3 regions of the Priestia sp. YIM B13486 genome follow, and region 3 is predicted to be linked to each of the others. Evidence: riboswitches for the same ligand, from Rfam matches in the RefSeq annotation. Region 3 holds a riboswitch; each other region holds the start of a gene.
The links. A riboswitch is a leader RNA that binds a small molecule or an ion and turns the genes downstream of it on or off. The one in region 3 is predicted to bind S-adenosylmethionine.
Positions count from the first base shown of each region.

Region 1: linked by a shared signal. The riboswitch ahead of metK (methionine adenosyltransferase) and the one ahead of ACFX4G_RS17185 (trans-sulfuration enzyme family protein) in region 3 are both predicted to bind S-adenosylmethionine.
Region 2: linked by a shared signal. The riboswitch ahead of mtnW (2,3-diketo-5-methylthiopentyl-1-phosphate enolase) and the one ahead of ACFX4G_RS17185 (trans-sulfuration enzyme family protein) in region 3 are both predicted to bind S-adenosylmethionine.

Region 1 covers NZ_JBHZOZ010000001.1:794,534-799,399, reverse strand. The annotation lists gene ACFX4G_RS04035 (alpha/beta hydrolase family protein) at 1-66, shown strand, start outside; gene ACFX4G_RS04030 (DUF2584 domain-containing protein) at 121-363, shown strand; gene pckA (phosphoenolpyruvate carboxykinase (ATP)) at 397-1,986, opposite strand; SAM riboswitch class I at 2,361-2,478, shown strand; gene metK (methionine adenosyltransferase) at 2,611-3,813, shown strand; gene ACFX4G_RS04015 (glycosyltransferase family 4 protein) at 3,846-4,866, opposite strand, start outside.
Region 2 covers NZ_JBHZOZ010000006.1:283,569-288,434, reverse strand. The annotation lists gene ACFX4G_RS18020 (carbon-nitrogen family hydrolase) at 1-668, opposite strand, end outside; gene ACFX4G_RS18015 (pyridoxal phosphate-dependent aminotransferase) at 781-1,953, shown strand; SAM riboswitch class I at 2,084-2,190, shown strand; gene mtnW (2,3-diketo-5-methylthiopentyl-1-phosphate enolase) at 2,271-3,515, shown strand; gene ACFX4G_RS18005 (2-hydroxy-3-keto-5-methylthiopentenyl-1-phosphate phosphatase) at 3,512-4,177, shown strand; gene ACFX4G_RS18000 (methylthioribulose 1-phosphate dehydratase) at 4,174-4,812, shown strand; gene ACFX4G_RS17995 (1,2-dihydroxy-3-keto-5-methylthiopentene dioxygenase) at 4,828-4,866, shown strand, end outside.
Region 3 covers NZ_JBHZOZ010000006.1:123,923-128,788, reverse strand. The annotation lists gene ACFX4G_RS17195 (spore coat protein) at 1-447, shown strand, start outside; gene ACFX4G_RS17190 (DUF2642 domain-containing protein) at 517-1,179, shown strand; SAM riboswitch class I at 1,347-1,464, shown strand; gene ACFX4G_RS17185 (trans-sulfuration enzyme family protein) at 1,536-2,681, shown strand; gene ACFX4G_RS17180 (trans-sulfuration enzyme family protein) at 2,665-3,846, shown strand; gene ACFX4G_RS17175 (hypothetical protein) at 4,029-4,295, opposite strand; gene ACFX4G_RS17170 (SIMPL domain-containing protein) at 4,358-4,866, opposite strand, start outside.

The DNA.
Region 1 (4,866 bases), on a different contig from region 3:
GCTTTTCCCCCGAAAGAAAACCGAGAAACGGTGAAGAAGTTAACGAAGTGGATGAAAGCACAATAAAAGATATGCTACGATAGAGAAAACAAGTAGAATAACAGTGAGGAGTGAGAAAAAATGGGGATGCCGCTAGAATTAAATACAATGATTGTGACAAAAGGCAACGAAAAGCGTGTAACGGATAACATTTTTCAAATTGAGAAAAAAGGATATCGCTTGTATCCGTTAGATATTCCATTAAACGTTCACAAAACGAAAAATGGAGAATGTATTGGAACTGCTGTTGTGCGTAAGGTAGAAATGGAGCAGGAAAAAACCATTATCACATATGAACTGACAAAATTACATTCGACTAACTAAAAAACGATCGTCTATAAGACGATCGTTTTTTAGTTAGACTCTAGGTCCGCCTAATGTTGAAATGTCAGATGCTACATCGTTAAAACGCTTGAAATTAGCTTTGAATTTAGCAGCAAGCTCAGTTGCCTTTTGGTTATAAGCTGTTGCATCGTTCCATGCTTTAGAAGGCTGAAGCACTTCATCAGGAACGCCCGGAACATGAGTTGGAATCGATAAACCAAAAATAGTATCTGTTACTGTTTCGGTATTAGCGAGTTCTCCTTCAAGGGCTGCTTGAACCATAGCTCGAGTGTAACTTAACTTCATTCGTTCGCCCACCCCGTATTCACCGCCGGTCCATCCAGTATTTACAAGGTAGACATTTACATTATGTTCATCGATTTTCTTTCCTAGCATTTCTGCATAAGTTGTTGGAGCAAGAGGTAAGAAAGGCTCACCAAAGCATGTAGAGAAAGTAGCCTGTGGCGATGTTACGCCGCGCTCTGTTCCAGCTAACTTACTAGTGTATCCGCTCAGAAAATGGTACATTGCTTGTTCTTTTGTAAGCTTGCTGATTGGAGGTAAGACACCGAAAGCATCAGCAGTTAAAAAGACAATAGCTGTAGGGTGCCCGGCAACGCTTGGCAATACCGTATTATCAATAGAGTCAATTGAATAAGCGGCACGAGTATTCTCTGTTAAACTATTATCATTGTAATCTGCTACTTTCGTATTTTGATTTAACACTACATTTTCCAGTACGGCGCCGAAGCGAATTGCATTGAAGATTTGCGGTTCTTTTTCTTCGGAAAGCTGAATGCACTTCGCGTAGCATCCTCCTTCAATATTAAATACACCAGAGCTTGACCAACCGTGCTCGTCATCTCCGATTAAACGACGGTTTGCATCAGCAGAAAGCGTTGTTTTACCCGTTCCAGATAAACCAAAGAATAATGCAACGTCACCTTCTTCTCCTACGTTAGCAGAACAGTGCATGGATAGAATATTGTTTTGAGGAAGTAAGAAGTTCATCACTGAGAAAATAGATTTTTTCATTTCACCAGCGTATTCAGTTCCTCCAATTAGCACAATGCGTCGCTCTAACGAAAGAATAATGAAGGTTTCAGAATTCGTCCCGTCTGTTTCAGGATCAGCTTTGAACGTTGGAGCTGCTACAATTGTAAACGGCTTCACATCATCTTTTGTTTTTTGTTCGGCTGAAGGGCGAATGAATAACTGCTGAGCGAATAGGTTGTGCCATGCAAATTCATTAACTACTTGAATTGGTAACTGATACTTTTTATCAGCTCCAGCATATCCATTAAAAACAAAAAGTTCATCCTGCTTCTTTAAGTGGGTTAAGACTTTTTTGTATAGCGCATCGAATCGCTGAGCAGAAATTGGCTGATTGACAGGTCCCCATTCAACCGTTTTTGAAGACACAGCATCGCTTACAATAAATTTATCTAAAGGAGAGCGACCTGTATATTTTCCGGTTTCGACTGACACAGCACCTGTAGAAGTCAGCGTTCCTTCGCGTCGAGCTAGAATTTTTTCAACAAGTTGTGGAACAGATAATTGGTGTTTTGTTGTTTTTAATTGAAGCAAACCATTTAATTCGATAGACATATCAACAGTACTCATGTGCACTACCTTCCTTTTTTAGCTATTATTTATTCATTAATGTTTGAAATTTATAATTAGTATAACACATTTATTTAATTATTCTATACTATTTAACTAAAAATGTTTGTGTATTATAAAAAAATGTACGTTATACCTATTTTAGACACATGTATATGTGCTAGGAGCGAAAAAAGTGAAGCTATTTTAAGTGAAAGCCTCATTTTGATCTGTCTTATTAACTAAACTTAGTGATGATTCTTAATAAGGTGTACTATTTCGGAATTTGAGTATGTTACATTAAAACAGATTCAAAAATAAAGAGATGATTTCCATTTGAATGTTGTTGACAGTGAAGCGCTTTTTCATGTATTATATGTCCTTGAACGGATACTCTCTTATCCCGAGCTGGTGGAGGGACAGGCCCTATGAAACCCAGCAACCATCGTCATTTTTTTGTGTAGACGATAAGGTGCTAACCTGATGCAAGGGCACAACCTTGATCGATAAGAGTGAAAGGCTTATGTAGAATTTGATACCTTTCCTCGATACAAGGAAAGGTTTTTTTATATTTTTTAACGTGTAATGAAAATAAGGGAATGAGTACCGTATCACAATGTATCGTATTTATAAGGAGGAAAACTGATGTCAACACAACGTCGTCTGTTCACGTCAGAATCTGTTACAGAGGGACATCCCGATAAAATTTGTGACCAAATTTCTGACTCAATTCTTGATGCTATCCTAGCAAAGGATCCAAATGCTCGTGTTGCTTGTGAAACAAGCGTAACAACTGGTTTAGTTTTAGTAAGTGGTGAAATTACAACTTCTACTTACGTGGATATTCCTAAAACAGTTCGTGAAACAATTAAAGGAATTGGCTATACTCGTGCAAAATACGGATTTGATGCTGAAACTTGTGCAGTATTAACATCTATCGACGAGCAGTCAGCTGATATCGCTGCTGGTGTAGACCAAGCGTTAGAAGCACGTGAAGGTCAAATGTCAGATGAAGAAATCGAAGCAATCGGAGCTGGAGACCAAGGCTTAATGTTTGGTTATGCATGTAACGAAACAAAAGAATTAATGCCTCTTCCAATTTCATTAGCTCATAAACTTGCTCGCCGTCTAACAGAAGTACGTAAAGAAGAAATTCTTCCTTACCTTCGCCCGGATGGTAAAACACAAGTAACAGTTGAATATGATGAAAACAACAAACCTGTTCGCATCGATACAATTGTTATTTCAACTCAGCATCATCCAGAAGTAACGTTAGAGCAAATTCAACGTAACTTAAAAGAATATGTTATTAATCCAGTTGTTCCAAACGAGTTAATTGATGAAAATACAAAGTATTTCATTAACCCAACAGGACGTTTCGTAATCGGCGGTCCTCAAGGAGATGCTGGTTTAACTGGTCGTAAAATTATCGTTGATACTTACGGCGGATATGCTCGTCATGGCGGCGGTGCATTCTCTGGTAAGGACGCAACAAAAGTAGACCGTTCAGCAGCTTATGCAGCTCGTTATGTTGCGAAAAACATTGTAGCAGCTGATCTTGCTGATAAATGTGAAGTACAACTAGCATATGCAATTGGTGTTGCACAACCAGTATCTATTTCAATTGATACATTCGGTACAGGAAAAGTTTCTGAAGAAGTACTAGTAGACGTAGTACGCAAAAACTTTGACCTACGTCCAGCGGGCATCATTAAAATGCTTGATTTACGTCGCCCAATTTATAAGCAAACAGCAGCTTACGGCCACTTTGGTCGTACGGACGTGGAGCTTCCTTGGGAGTTCACAGACAAAGCGGAAGCATTAAAAACTCAAGCTTTAGCTAAATAATAAAAAAATCTCCGTGAAAACGGAGATTTTTTTTATGCCCATTGAATATCTGCAGCAGATTTTTCTACGACACCTTCATATTCTGAAAGCAAATGCTGAAAAATGGCGTCCCATGATTGAGTAAGAGCATAGTGTCTCGCTGCATGGCCAAAGTGAAGCCGCTGGTGCAAATCATCGAGTAAACCTGTAATAGCCGAACTGAATTCTTCTAAGGAGTGAGGTTTGCAAAGGTAGCCGTTTCGCCCGTGCTGAACCATCTGTTTAACTCCTCCTGCATTTGCTGCCACTACAGGAGTTCCAGAAGCAAGAGACTCCAGTACAACATTTCCGAAGGTTTCTGTTTCTGAAGGAAAAACAAACAAATCAGATGATGAATAGATATGAGCAAGTTGCTTACCTTCAAGGAAGCCTGTAAATGTCATATGCTCAGATGCTTGCTGCTGCATTTGTTCTTTTAAAGGGCCGTCTCCCACAATAACCCAGTGAATTTGATGGCGGATATGATCCGGTAGAGATCGTGCGATTTTTATTAAAAAATCAGCGTTCTTTTCTTTAGCTAATCTTCCTACATACGTTAAAATGTAGGGCTTTTTAATATTATATTTAATACGAATATCAAAGCGGTCATAGTGGGGGTGAAATAATTTATGATTTACTCCTCGCGACCAAATAGATACGTTGTGAAACCCTTGTTCTTCTAGCTGCTGTTTGGTCACTTCAGAGGGAGCGAATATTTTTTGTACAGGTTTATAAAACCATTTCATATATTTTTGCAGTGGTACACGCATTTTTTCAAGTTCATAGTGAGATAAATAATCAGCAAAATTGGTATGATAAGAGCCGACAAGAGGAACACCTAATCTTTTCCCGTAATAGGAGCCGCAAAGCCCCATTGTAAAAGGAGTGGCCAAATGAATAATAGAAGGATTGAATTCCTGCAGCTGCTTTTTAATTTTTAGAACGTTTGGCAATGAAAAGCGGCTGTTTGGATAAAGGAAAAACGGCATGCTGGGCGAACGGTGAACATACGTTGAAAATGACTGATCATGAGCA
Region 2 (4,866 bases), 160 kb from region 3:
ATTATTTCTCCCCACGGATCGATGACTAAGGAATGTCCGGCAAATGTGTTATTAGGATCTTGGCCTACACGATTACATGCGATTACATAGCATTGATTTTCGATTGCACGGCTAATGAGTAGGGCTTTCCAGTGGGCAAGTCTTGGAGCCGGCCACTGAGCGACAACAAACAAGACTTCTGCTCCGCTGCTAGTATGAACCCGAATCCATTCTGGAAAACGAATATCGTAACAAATAACTCCTGCGCACAGTGACTGTTCAAGTGTAAAAAGATTTTTTGCTGTTCCTGCTTCTAAATACAGGTGTTCATCCATTAATTTAAATAAGTGCAGTTTACTGTATTGTGATACTTCACGACCTTTTCGGTCAAAAATATACATCGTATTCGTGACGCCTTGCTCTGTTTTTTTCGCGATCGAACCTGCCACAATATTTACTTCGTTCGTTTTAGCAAACTGAGAGATTAATTGCTTGGCTTGCTGTCCTTCATCATCTGCAATTTCGTCTAGCCGCGTCAAATCATAAGCTGTATCCCATAGCTCAGGAAGCACAAGGATATCAGGGTTTTCTTTCAGGGCTTCCGTCATTTTTTGTTCGATATATTTTCGATTTTTAGTTGGGTTTCCAAACGCAATATCAAGCTGCAAACACGTAATTTTTACACTCACTTTATCATCCGTCCTTTTTTTAGTAGTTGAAAAAAATGACTTTACAAGTTGAGTATTACAATATATTATTTGTGACTAGAATTTCAAGAATTTTTTGAGAAGGTGTGCGATGATGAAACAATTTGAGCAATCGGAACTATTAAAAAGTTTACCAAAACAATTTTTTGCATCACTTGTGGGCAAGGTAGGAAAAGTAATGGCCCAAGGGCACGACGTTATTAACTTAGGGCAGGGAAATCCTGATCAGCCTACTCCTTCACATATTGTAGGAACACTGCAAAAAGCAAGTGCTAATCCTATGCATCATAAATATTCTCCATTTCGGGGGCACCAGTTTTTAAAAGAGGCCGTTGCGACTTTTTATAAACGAGAATATGGCGTTGATGTGGATCCTGAAAAAGAAGTAGCTATTTTATTTGGCGGAAAGGGTGGACTTGTTGAAATCCCGCAGTGCTTGTTAAATCCTGGAGATACGGTGCTGGTTCCGGATCCTGGGTATCCTGATTACTGGTCTGGAGTAGAGCTTGCAAAAGCCAAGATGGAAGTGATGCCTCTCACGGCTGAAAATCATTTTCTACCCGTATACGAAGAGATAAGTGAACGTGCTAAAGCACAGGCAAAGCTCATGTTTTTAAACTATCCGAATAATCCTACTGGTGCAGTGGCAACGGCAGAATTTTTTGAAGACACCGTGGCGTTTGCTGCCAAGCACGATATTTGTGTGGTACACGACTTTGCTTACGGAGCAATTGGGTTTGATGGTAAAAAGCCAATCAGTTTTTTACAGACTCCTGGTGCAAAAGAGACGGGAATTGAAATTTATACTCTTTCTAAAACGTATAACATGGCGGGATGGCGAGTTGGATTTGCTGTAGGAAATGAAAGTGTAGTAGAAGCTATTAATCTTCTTCAAGATCATATGTATGTCAGTCTCTTTGGGGCGGTTCAAGAGGCAGCAGCCGCAGCTCTGTTGGAATCTCAACAATGTGTGAATGATTTAGTTAAGCGCTATGAATCTAGACGCAATACCTTTATTCAAGGGCTTCGAGAAATTGGTTGGGATGTTACATCTCCAGCAGGCTCCTTTTTTGCATGGCTAAAAGTTCCTAAAGGATATACTTCCGAACAGTTTTCAGATTTACTCCTTGAAAAAGCCCACGTTGTAGTTGCTCCTGGTGTAGGCTTTGGAACATATGGGGAAGGCTATGTGCGCGTAGGACTGCTGACGGATGAAGAACGAATGAGAGAAGCTGTATCTCGAATAAAAAAATTAAATTTATTTTAAAAACGCATTGACAATCCTTTTTGAGTTGGCTTAATATGTAAGAAGTTAACGAGATTAATAACCGATAAATCCTAGCGGTATTTTTTATTTAGTATATAATCTACGAATTCAATTTAAATAAATAGCAACTTTCTTATTAAGAGTAGGTGGAGGGACTAGCCCGATGAAGCCCGGCAACCGACTTAACGCATGTTAAGCACGGTGCTAATTCTTGCAGCAGCAGCTGAGAGATAAGAAGAGCAACGAAAGCCTCTTCTTAATCACAGAAGAGGCTTTTTTTATTAACGATATTAAACAGCAAGGGAGTTTTTAGCATAATGAGCGAAATCGTTGCAAGCTACTTACTACATGATAATAAAGGAAATTTTCATAAAAAAGCGGAAGGAATTGCTTTAGGACTAACCGTCGGCTCATGGACAGATCTGCCGCTTTTAGATCAGCAACAGCTTCAAAAGCATAAAGGGCGCGTCGTGTCCGTAACTGAGCTTCAAGATTGCGAACGTGTAAACGGATATTTAGGCGGAGAAATTAAGCAGGCTATTGTCAAAATTGCTTATCCAACTGCCAACTTTTCAAGAGATTTACCGGCTATTTTAGTTACGGTTTTCGGAAAACTATCACTTGATGGAAAAGTGAAATTATTAGACTTGGATTTTCCTGATGAATTATTAGCTGAATTCCCAGGACCGCGCTTTGGAATAGAAGGTATCCGAGAGAAACTAGGCGTTTATGACCGTCCGCTTGTGATGAGTATTTTTAAAGGCGTGATTGGAAGAGGTATGACGTACTTAACAACTCAGCTGCGTGAGCAAGCGCTTGGCGGAGTGGATTTGGTTAAAGACGACGAGATTTTGTTTGATAGTGAACGAACACCTTTTGAAGCTCGCGTTACAGAAGGGAAAAAAGTACTGAATGAAGTATACGAAAAAACGGGACACCGCACGCTGTATGCTGTTAATTTAACGGGACGAACGTTTGAGTTAAAAGAAAAAGCGAGAAAAGCAGCTGAGCTAGGAGCCGATGCTCTTTTATTCAACGTATTTGCTTACGGGTTAGACGTACTGCAGGCACTTCGAGAAGACGATGAAATTAACTTGCCGATTATGGCACACCCAGCTGTTAGCGGAGCGCTTACGCCATCAGAGTTTTACGGTTTTTCAAATTCATTGCTGCTTGGAAAGCTATTGCGTTTAGCCGGAGCAGATTTCTCACTGTTTCCATCACCATACGGAAGCGTAGCGCTTTCTCTTGAAGATACGACAGGCATTGCCTACGAATTAACGCGTCCTGTATACAAATATAAGCAGTCTTTCCCGGTTCCTTCAGCAGGAATTCATCCTGGAATGGTACCGCAGCTTGTGAAGGACTTTGGAATCGACAGCATTATTAATGCAGGAGGCGGAGTTCACGGTCATCCAGACGGAGCTATCGGAGGAGGAAAAGCCTTCCGTGCGGCGATAGATGCAGTACTCTCTCATCAAACACTAGCCGAAAAAGCTGAAGAATCAAAAGAGTTGCAAAAAGCTTTGCAACTATGGGGAACAGTAGAGGTGAAAGCATGACATCGTTAAAAATCTTTTGTGACTTTGATGGAACAATTACAAATAGCGATAACATTATTGCTATTATGAAACAATTTGCTCCTCCGGAGTGGGAAAGTATTAAAGACGACGTGTTGGCACAGCGCGTCTCCATTCAAGAAGGAGTTGGGCAAATGTTTGCCTTGCTCCCAGTGGAATTAAAAGAAGATATTATTTCTTATATTTTAGAGACGTCTGCTATTCGAGATGGATTTGATGATTTTATTGCCTATACAAAAGAACACCATATTCCGCTTTATATTGTAAGCGGAGGAATTGACTTTTTTGTAAAACCACTTTTGGGAAATCGAGTTGCAGAGGAAATGCTCTACTGCAACGGATCTGATTTTTCCGGTGAGCATATTTCCATTACGTGGCCTCATACATGTGATAAACAGTGTACAAATGACTGCGGCTGCTGTAAGCCAACGATTATTCGCCATCTTGCAGATGAAAGAGATCATACGGTTGTTATTGGCGATTCCATTACGGATTTGCAGGCTGCCAAATTAGCTGATACGGTCATTGCACGTGACTTTTTAATTGAAAAATGTGAAGAGCTATCTCTACCGTATCGTCCTTTTTCTACTTTTTATGATGTCATTCACCATTTACAAGAATTAACAGAAGAGGTGAAAGCATGAGTATTATGGCTCAGCAACGATTACACGAGCTTGCAGATATAAAAGATGAGCTGGCAGAGCGCGATTGGTTCTTCGGTACGAGCGGAAACTTAGCGATTAAAGTGGATCAAAACCCGACAACTTTCTTTGTATCAGCAAGTGGAAAAGATAAAAGAAAACGCACAAATGAAGATTTTTTATTAGTTGATCAATATGGAAAGCCTGCAGAAGACACGCATTTAAAGCCTTCTGCTGAAACGCTTTTACACGTTAAGATTTACGATTTAACGAATGCTGGGTGCAGTCTTCATGTACATACAATCGACAACAACGTGATCTCTGAACTGTACGGAGATGAAGGCGTTATTTCATTCAAAGGTCAAGAAATTATTAAGGCGCTAGGCATTTGGGAAGAAGATGCGGAAATTACTGTTCCGATTATTCCGAATTACGCAGATATTCCGACACTAGCAGAAGAGTTTTCTCACCATATAAAAGGCGATCAAGGCGCGATTTTGATTCGTAATCACGGGATTACGGTATGGGGGAAAAATGCATTTGAAACAAAAAAAGCGCTAGAAGCCTATGAATTTCTATTTAGTTACCACGTCAAATTACTGTCACTTAAAGGCATTAAGCCAAAGGTGCATTTATAAAAGGAGGAAACAAAAATGGCGCACATTCGCTTACATGTAAACAATAAAAGAATT
Region 3 (4,866 bases):
GATCTTTTTGCCCACCTTTCTCATAAATGGGTATCAATCAATAATGGAGGACCTGAAGCTGTAGAGGGCGTGTTAGTACAAAGCCGAAATGGTACATTTACACTTGTGCAGAATAATCAAGTATTACGCTTACAGCCAAGACACGTTAAAACCATTTGTGTAGGAGCAAAAGGGGCTTTTAAGCAAAACGATAACAATCAAAATAATAATGAAGAAACAGAAGGAAATGGAGAGACTGAAGCTGCAAAGTCTACAGAAGAACGTACAGGAAGTCGCACGGGCGGACGTAAGGGAAGCCGCACAGGTGGACGCACAGACAATCGCTCTCAAGGACGCCGTACGGGAGGACGCACAGGCGATCGCTCAGGAAGACGCCGTACGGATTCACGCTCTTCAGCACCGGCCGAGAAAGTTATTAAAACGAAAAATTATCGTTGGAAAGCATGATGAAATGGAACATAAAAGGTGCTTATAAAGCACCTTTTCTATCATATAGAAAAAAGGAGGAGAATGAGTATGAGTATGAATCATTATATCGATAAAATTGTGGAGTTAGATATTTCAGGTAAAACGACATTTGTTGGCAGACTTATTGATCTTGGATTAGATATTATGGTTTTGTATAATGGACATGATTATTTGTATATTCCTCTTTTACACATGCATCGTTTGCGGGAAGTATCGGAAGAAGACTATACGGTTTTACGTGAAATAGAAGAGAACTTAATAGAAGAAAGTCAGCGGATTTCTTATCGTAATATTTTACAGCAGGCAAAAGGGAAATTTATTGAAATTTATGTAACGGGAGGGAAATCATTGCATGGCTATATCACAAGCGTGCTGAATGATTATCTTGTGTTTTATTCTCCAGTGTATAAAAATGTCTTTGTTTCTCTGCATCATTTGAAATGGCTTACCCCTTACAGCAATGAGTTGACCCCTTATTCTTTAAGTGACAAAGAGCTCCCAGTAAGGCCCGCCTCTGCACCTTTTGTCAGAAACTTTGAAGAGCAGCTTAAAAAATATGAAAATCAACTGGTCGTATTAGATTTAGGGGATCAATCAGAAAAAATTGGCGTACTTAAAGAAGTTTCTAATAATATTGTTGAACTAATTACGGCAAATGGAGAAAGTGTGTATTGGAAGTTAGCTCACGTAAAATCTGTGCACTTGCCTTAGAAAAAGAGACCTCGCTTTCGTCTCTTTTTTTTATGTGCTTATCAGGACAAGTATATTGAATAAACAAATGAGATGATTTAAATTTTTTAGAAAATTATGTTGACAATAAAGAAAATCTTTATTAAAGTTATTAACAACAAACGTTAACCACTAACAATTATATAGAACTCTTATCAAGAGTGGCGGAGGGACTGGCCCTGCGATGCCCGGCAACCATCAAATGAAACATTCATTTGAACGGTGCTAATTCCTGTGGAACATCAGTATTGTTCTAACAGATGAGAGAAATCGTGTATAAACGAACACTCTTTCATCTGTGAAGAGTGTTTTTTATTTTGAGTTAAGGAGAGAAATAGATGAAAATTGAAACTTTATTAGTTCGTTCAGGAGTAGGTCGTGACCCTTCAACAGGTTCTATTACAACACCCATTTACCAAGCATCAACATTTGCTCATCCTGCTTTAGGGCAAAGTACAGGATTTGACTATGCACGTACGGCAAACCCTACTCGTACAGCATTGGAGGAAGCAATTGCTGCTTTGGAAAAAGGAGAAGTAGGAGTAGCATTCGCTTCAGGGATGGCGGGTGTAATGGCAGTTTTAGCACTATTTAAAAACGGAGACCATTTAATTGTATCAGAGGATTTATACGGAGGAACGTACCGGGTACTAAATGAAATCTTTTCAGAGCAAGGAATTACTGTTTCGTACGTCAACACAGCCCATCTCGAGCAAGTAAAAGATGCGCTTCGTCCCAACACAAAAGCTTTATTTATTGAAACACCTACGAATCCAATGATGCACGTGACTGATTTGCCAGAAGCAATTGCGTTAGCTAAACAGCATGATTTGCTTACCATCGTTGACAATACCTTCATGTCCCCTTATTATCAGCGTCCTTTAGAGCTTGGAGCAGATATTGTGATACATAGTGCAAGCAAATACATTGGGGGTCATAATGATGTAGTTGCTGGTCTTGTAGTGGCTCGATGTAGTAGCTTAGGAGAGAAGATTCGTTTTTATCAAAATGCAGCTGGGGCAATCTTAGGTCCACAGGATAGCTGGCTGTTATTACGCGGTGTTAAAACACTAGCGCTTCGTATGGAAAAGCATAATGAAAACGCACTGAAAATTGCAAATTGGCTTACTGCTCATGATCTCGTGGAAAAAGTGTATTACCCTGGTCTTGAAACACATCCAGGCTATGAAATCATGAAGAAACAAGCAACTGGATTTGGAGGCATGATTTCTTTTGCTGTCTCACACCCTGACATCGTGTCAGTACTTTTAGAAAATGTCAAAGTTATTACATTTGCAGAAAGCTTAGGAGGCGTGGAAAGTTTAATGACATTCCCAGCTCGTCAAACACATGCTGATATTCCGGAAGAAATTCGAAATCGTGTCGGAGTAACAAACTGTTTACTGCGATTATCAGTTGGAATTGAGCACGCAGATGATTTAATTAAAGATTTGAAGGAGGCATTTGATGCATACCAACAATAATAAACATAGATTTGGTACGAACTTAATTCATGCAAATACAGGAATTGACGGTCATTTTGGAGCGGTTAACGTACCTATTTATCAGGTATCTACATTTAACCAAGAAGATGAGACGAACAACGGCCGCTATGACTATTCTCGTTCAGGAAATCCAACTCGTGAGGCTTTAGAAAACACCATTGCTCAGCTAGAAAATGGATACGCTGGTTTTGCTTTTTCATCAGGTATGGCTGCTATCTCATCGGTGTTATCTATTTTTGAATCAGGGGATGAAATTTTAGTTTCACATGATACGTACGGCGGGACATATCGTGTATTAACACGGTTATTTTCAAAGTTTGGTATCAAAACAACTTTTGTTGATACAACGAAGGCTGAGAAAGTAGAAGAAGCTATCACAAAAGATACGAAGGCTATTTATATCGAAAGCCCTTCAAATCCATTTTTACAGGTAACGGATATTAAAGCAGTAGCAAGTTTGGCGAAGGAGCGCAACCTCCTTACAATTGTGGATAATACGTTTTTAACACCTTATCTACAGCAGCCGATTGACCTTGGTGTAAATATTGTGATTCATAGTGCTACAAAATATATCAGCGGTCACAGTGACGTCATTGGCGGTCTAGTTGTGGTAAGCGATGAAAAGCTAGCAGAAGAAGTAAAGTTTGTACAAAATGCTTTTGGTGCTATCTTAGGACCGCAGGATTGTTTTTTACTGCTTCGAGGAATTAAGACATTAAAAGTTCGTTTAGATCAGCAGTTAAAAACAGCGCTGCAGTTTGCAGAGTGGCTTGAAGAACAATCTCTAGTGAGCCGTGTATACTACCCGGGCTTAAAAAGCCATCCGGACCACAAACTGATTTCAGAACAAGCAAATGGATACGGAGCTATGATTTCTTTCCAAGTACAGGATGAAAAAGTAGCGCGACATATTTTACAAGGAGTCAAATTGGCTTCAATTGGCGTTAGTCTAGGTGCAGTTGAATCCATTCTAACGCATCCTGCAACAATGTCTCATGCGAGTATCCCAAAAGAAGTGCGTGAAGAAAAAGGAATTACTGATTCACTTCTTCGCCTTTCAGTAGGGTTAGAGGAATTTGAGGATTTGAAGCAAGACTTTAACGCTGTTTTTCAAAGCTTAGAAGAAAAGGCGTTAATTAAATAAAGAAAAGAGACTGGGACAAAAGTATTGTAGTTAAAGTTAAACAAGAACTATTAATCAAAATTACTGATTAATAGTTCTTGTTTTTTGTTGTCACGGTGAACGTAGGTTTCATCTATTTCGTTGCTTCTAGCGGTTCAGTTCCTTTATCCCATTTGTTCGTCTTTACACTAGATTGATATCCGTTATATACAGCTATCTAAAAGGTTTGTGTATAGGGACGTAAGCGCAACTTTTTCATCAGAGGAAAGACTGCTGTTTAGAATTCTTTTTATGCCAAGGTGATATTTTACATACGGTGTTTGCCGGACGCGTGGATGAGTCATTTCATCTTTTAAATCCTTCATAATGGCTTCGTGAAGCTGATCTTCACTTGTCATGGCTTGTTTAGAAGCGAACGAACGGTTCAACCATAGGGTTTGATAAGCTGCTAGTAAATGTTCAGAAGTCATTGTGCAAAGAGCTCCTTTAGATTAGTTTCTTCATTATAATAATCTATAGTTTACCATAAGTATTAATACGTGTACGTAACTTTTACAGAAGCAGATACAGTCAAGAACTGAGCTTGAATAGGGGGAGAGGCTGCTAATAACTTAGGCGAGGAGCCAGATGACTGATAGACGGGGCCTTCTTCGATTAAAATGGGGATTTGGTTAATAGGGAGCTGCAGCGTGTTGGCAATGGTAAAGGCCTTTTCTTTAGCGTTAAGCAAAGCTTTACTTATCGCTTCTTGTTCATATTTATCATCATTTGTAACGTGGAATTGAAGATCTTGCGCTACGTTGGCTCCGCTTGAAAAAGTAGCGTTATAGACATCGCCAGCTTGTTTTACATCTTGTACTCTTACTCTAAATAAGTGCTGTACTTCGTATCCAGTAAGAGTCGATTTTCCATCACTGTAATCATATTTAGGATTTATGGTGAACGAAGCTGTTTCAATTTGCTGGTCATTGATTCCAAGTTTTTTTATTTCTTGCAGCAAAGTATTTGAAACAGCTGAATTTTCTTTTAAGGCTTCTTGAA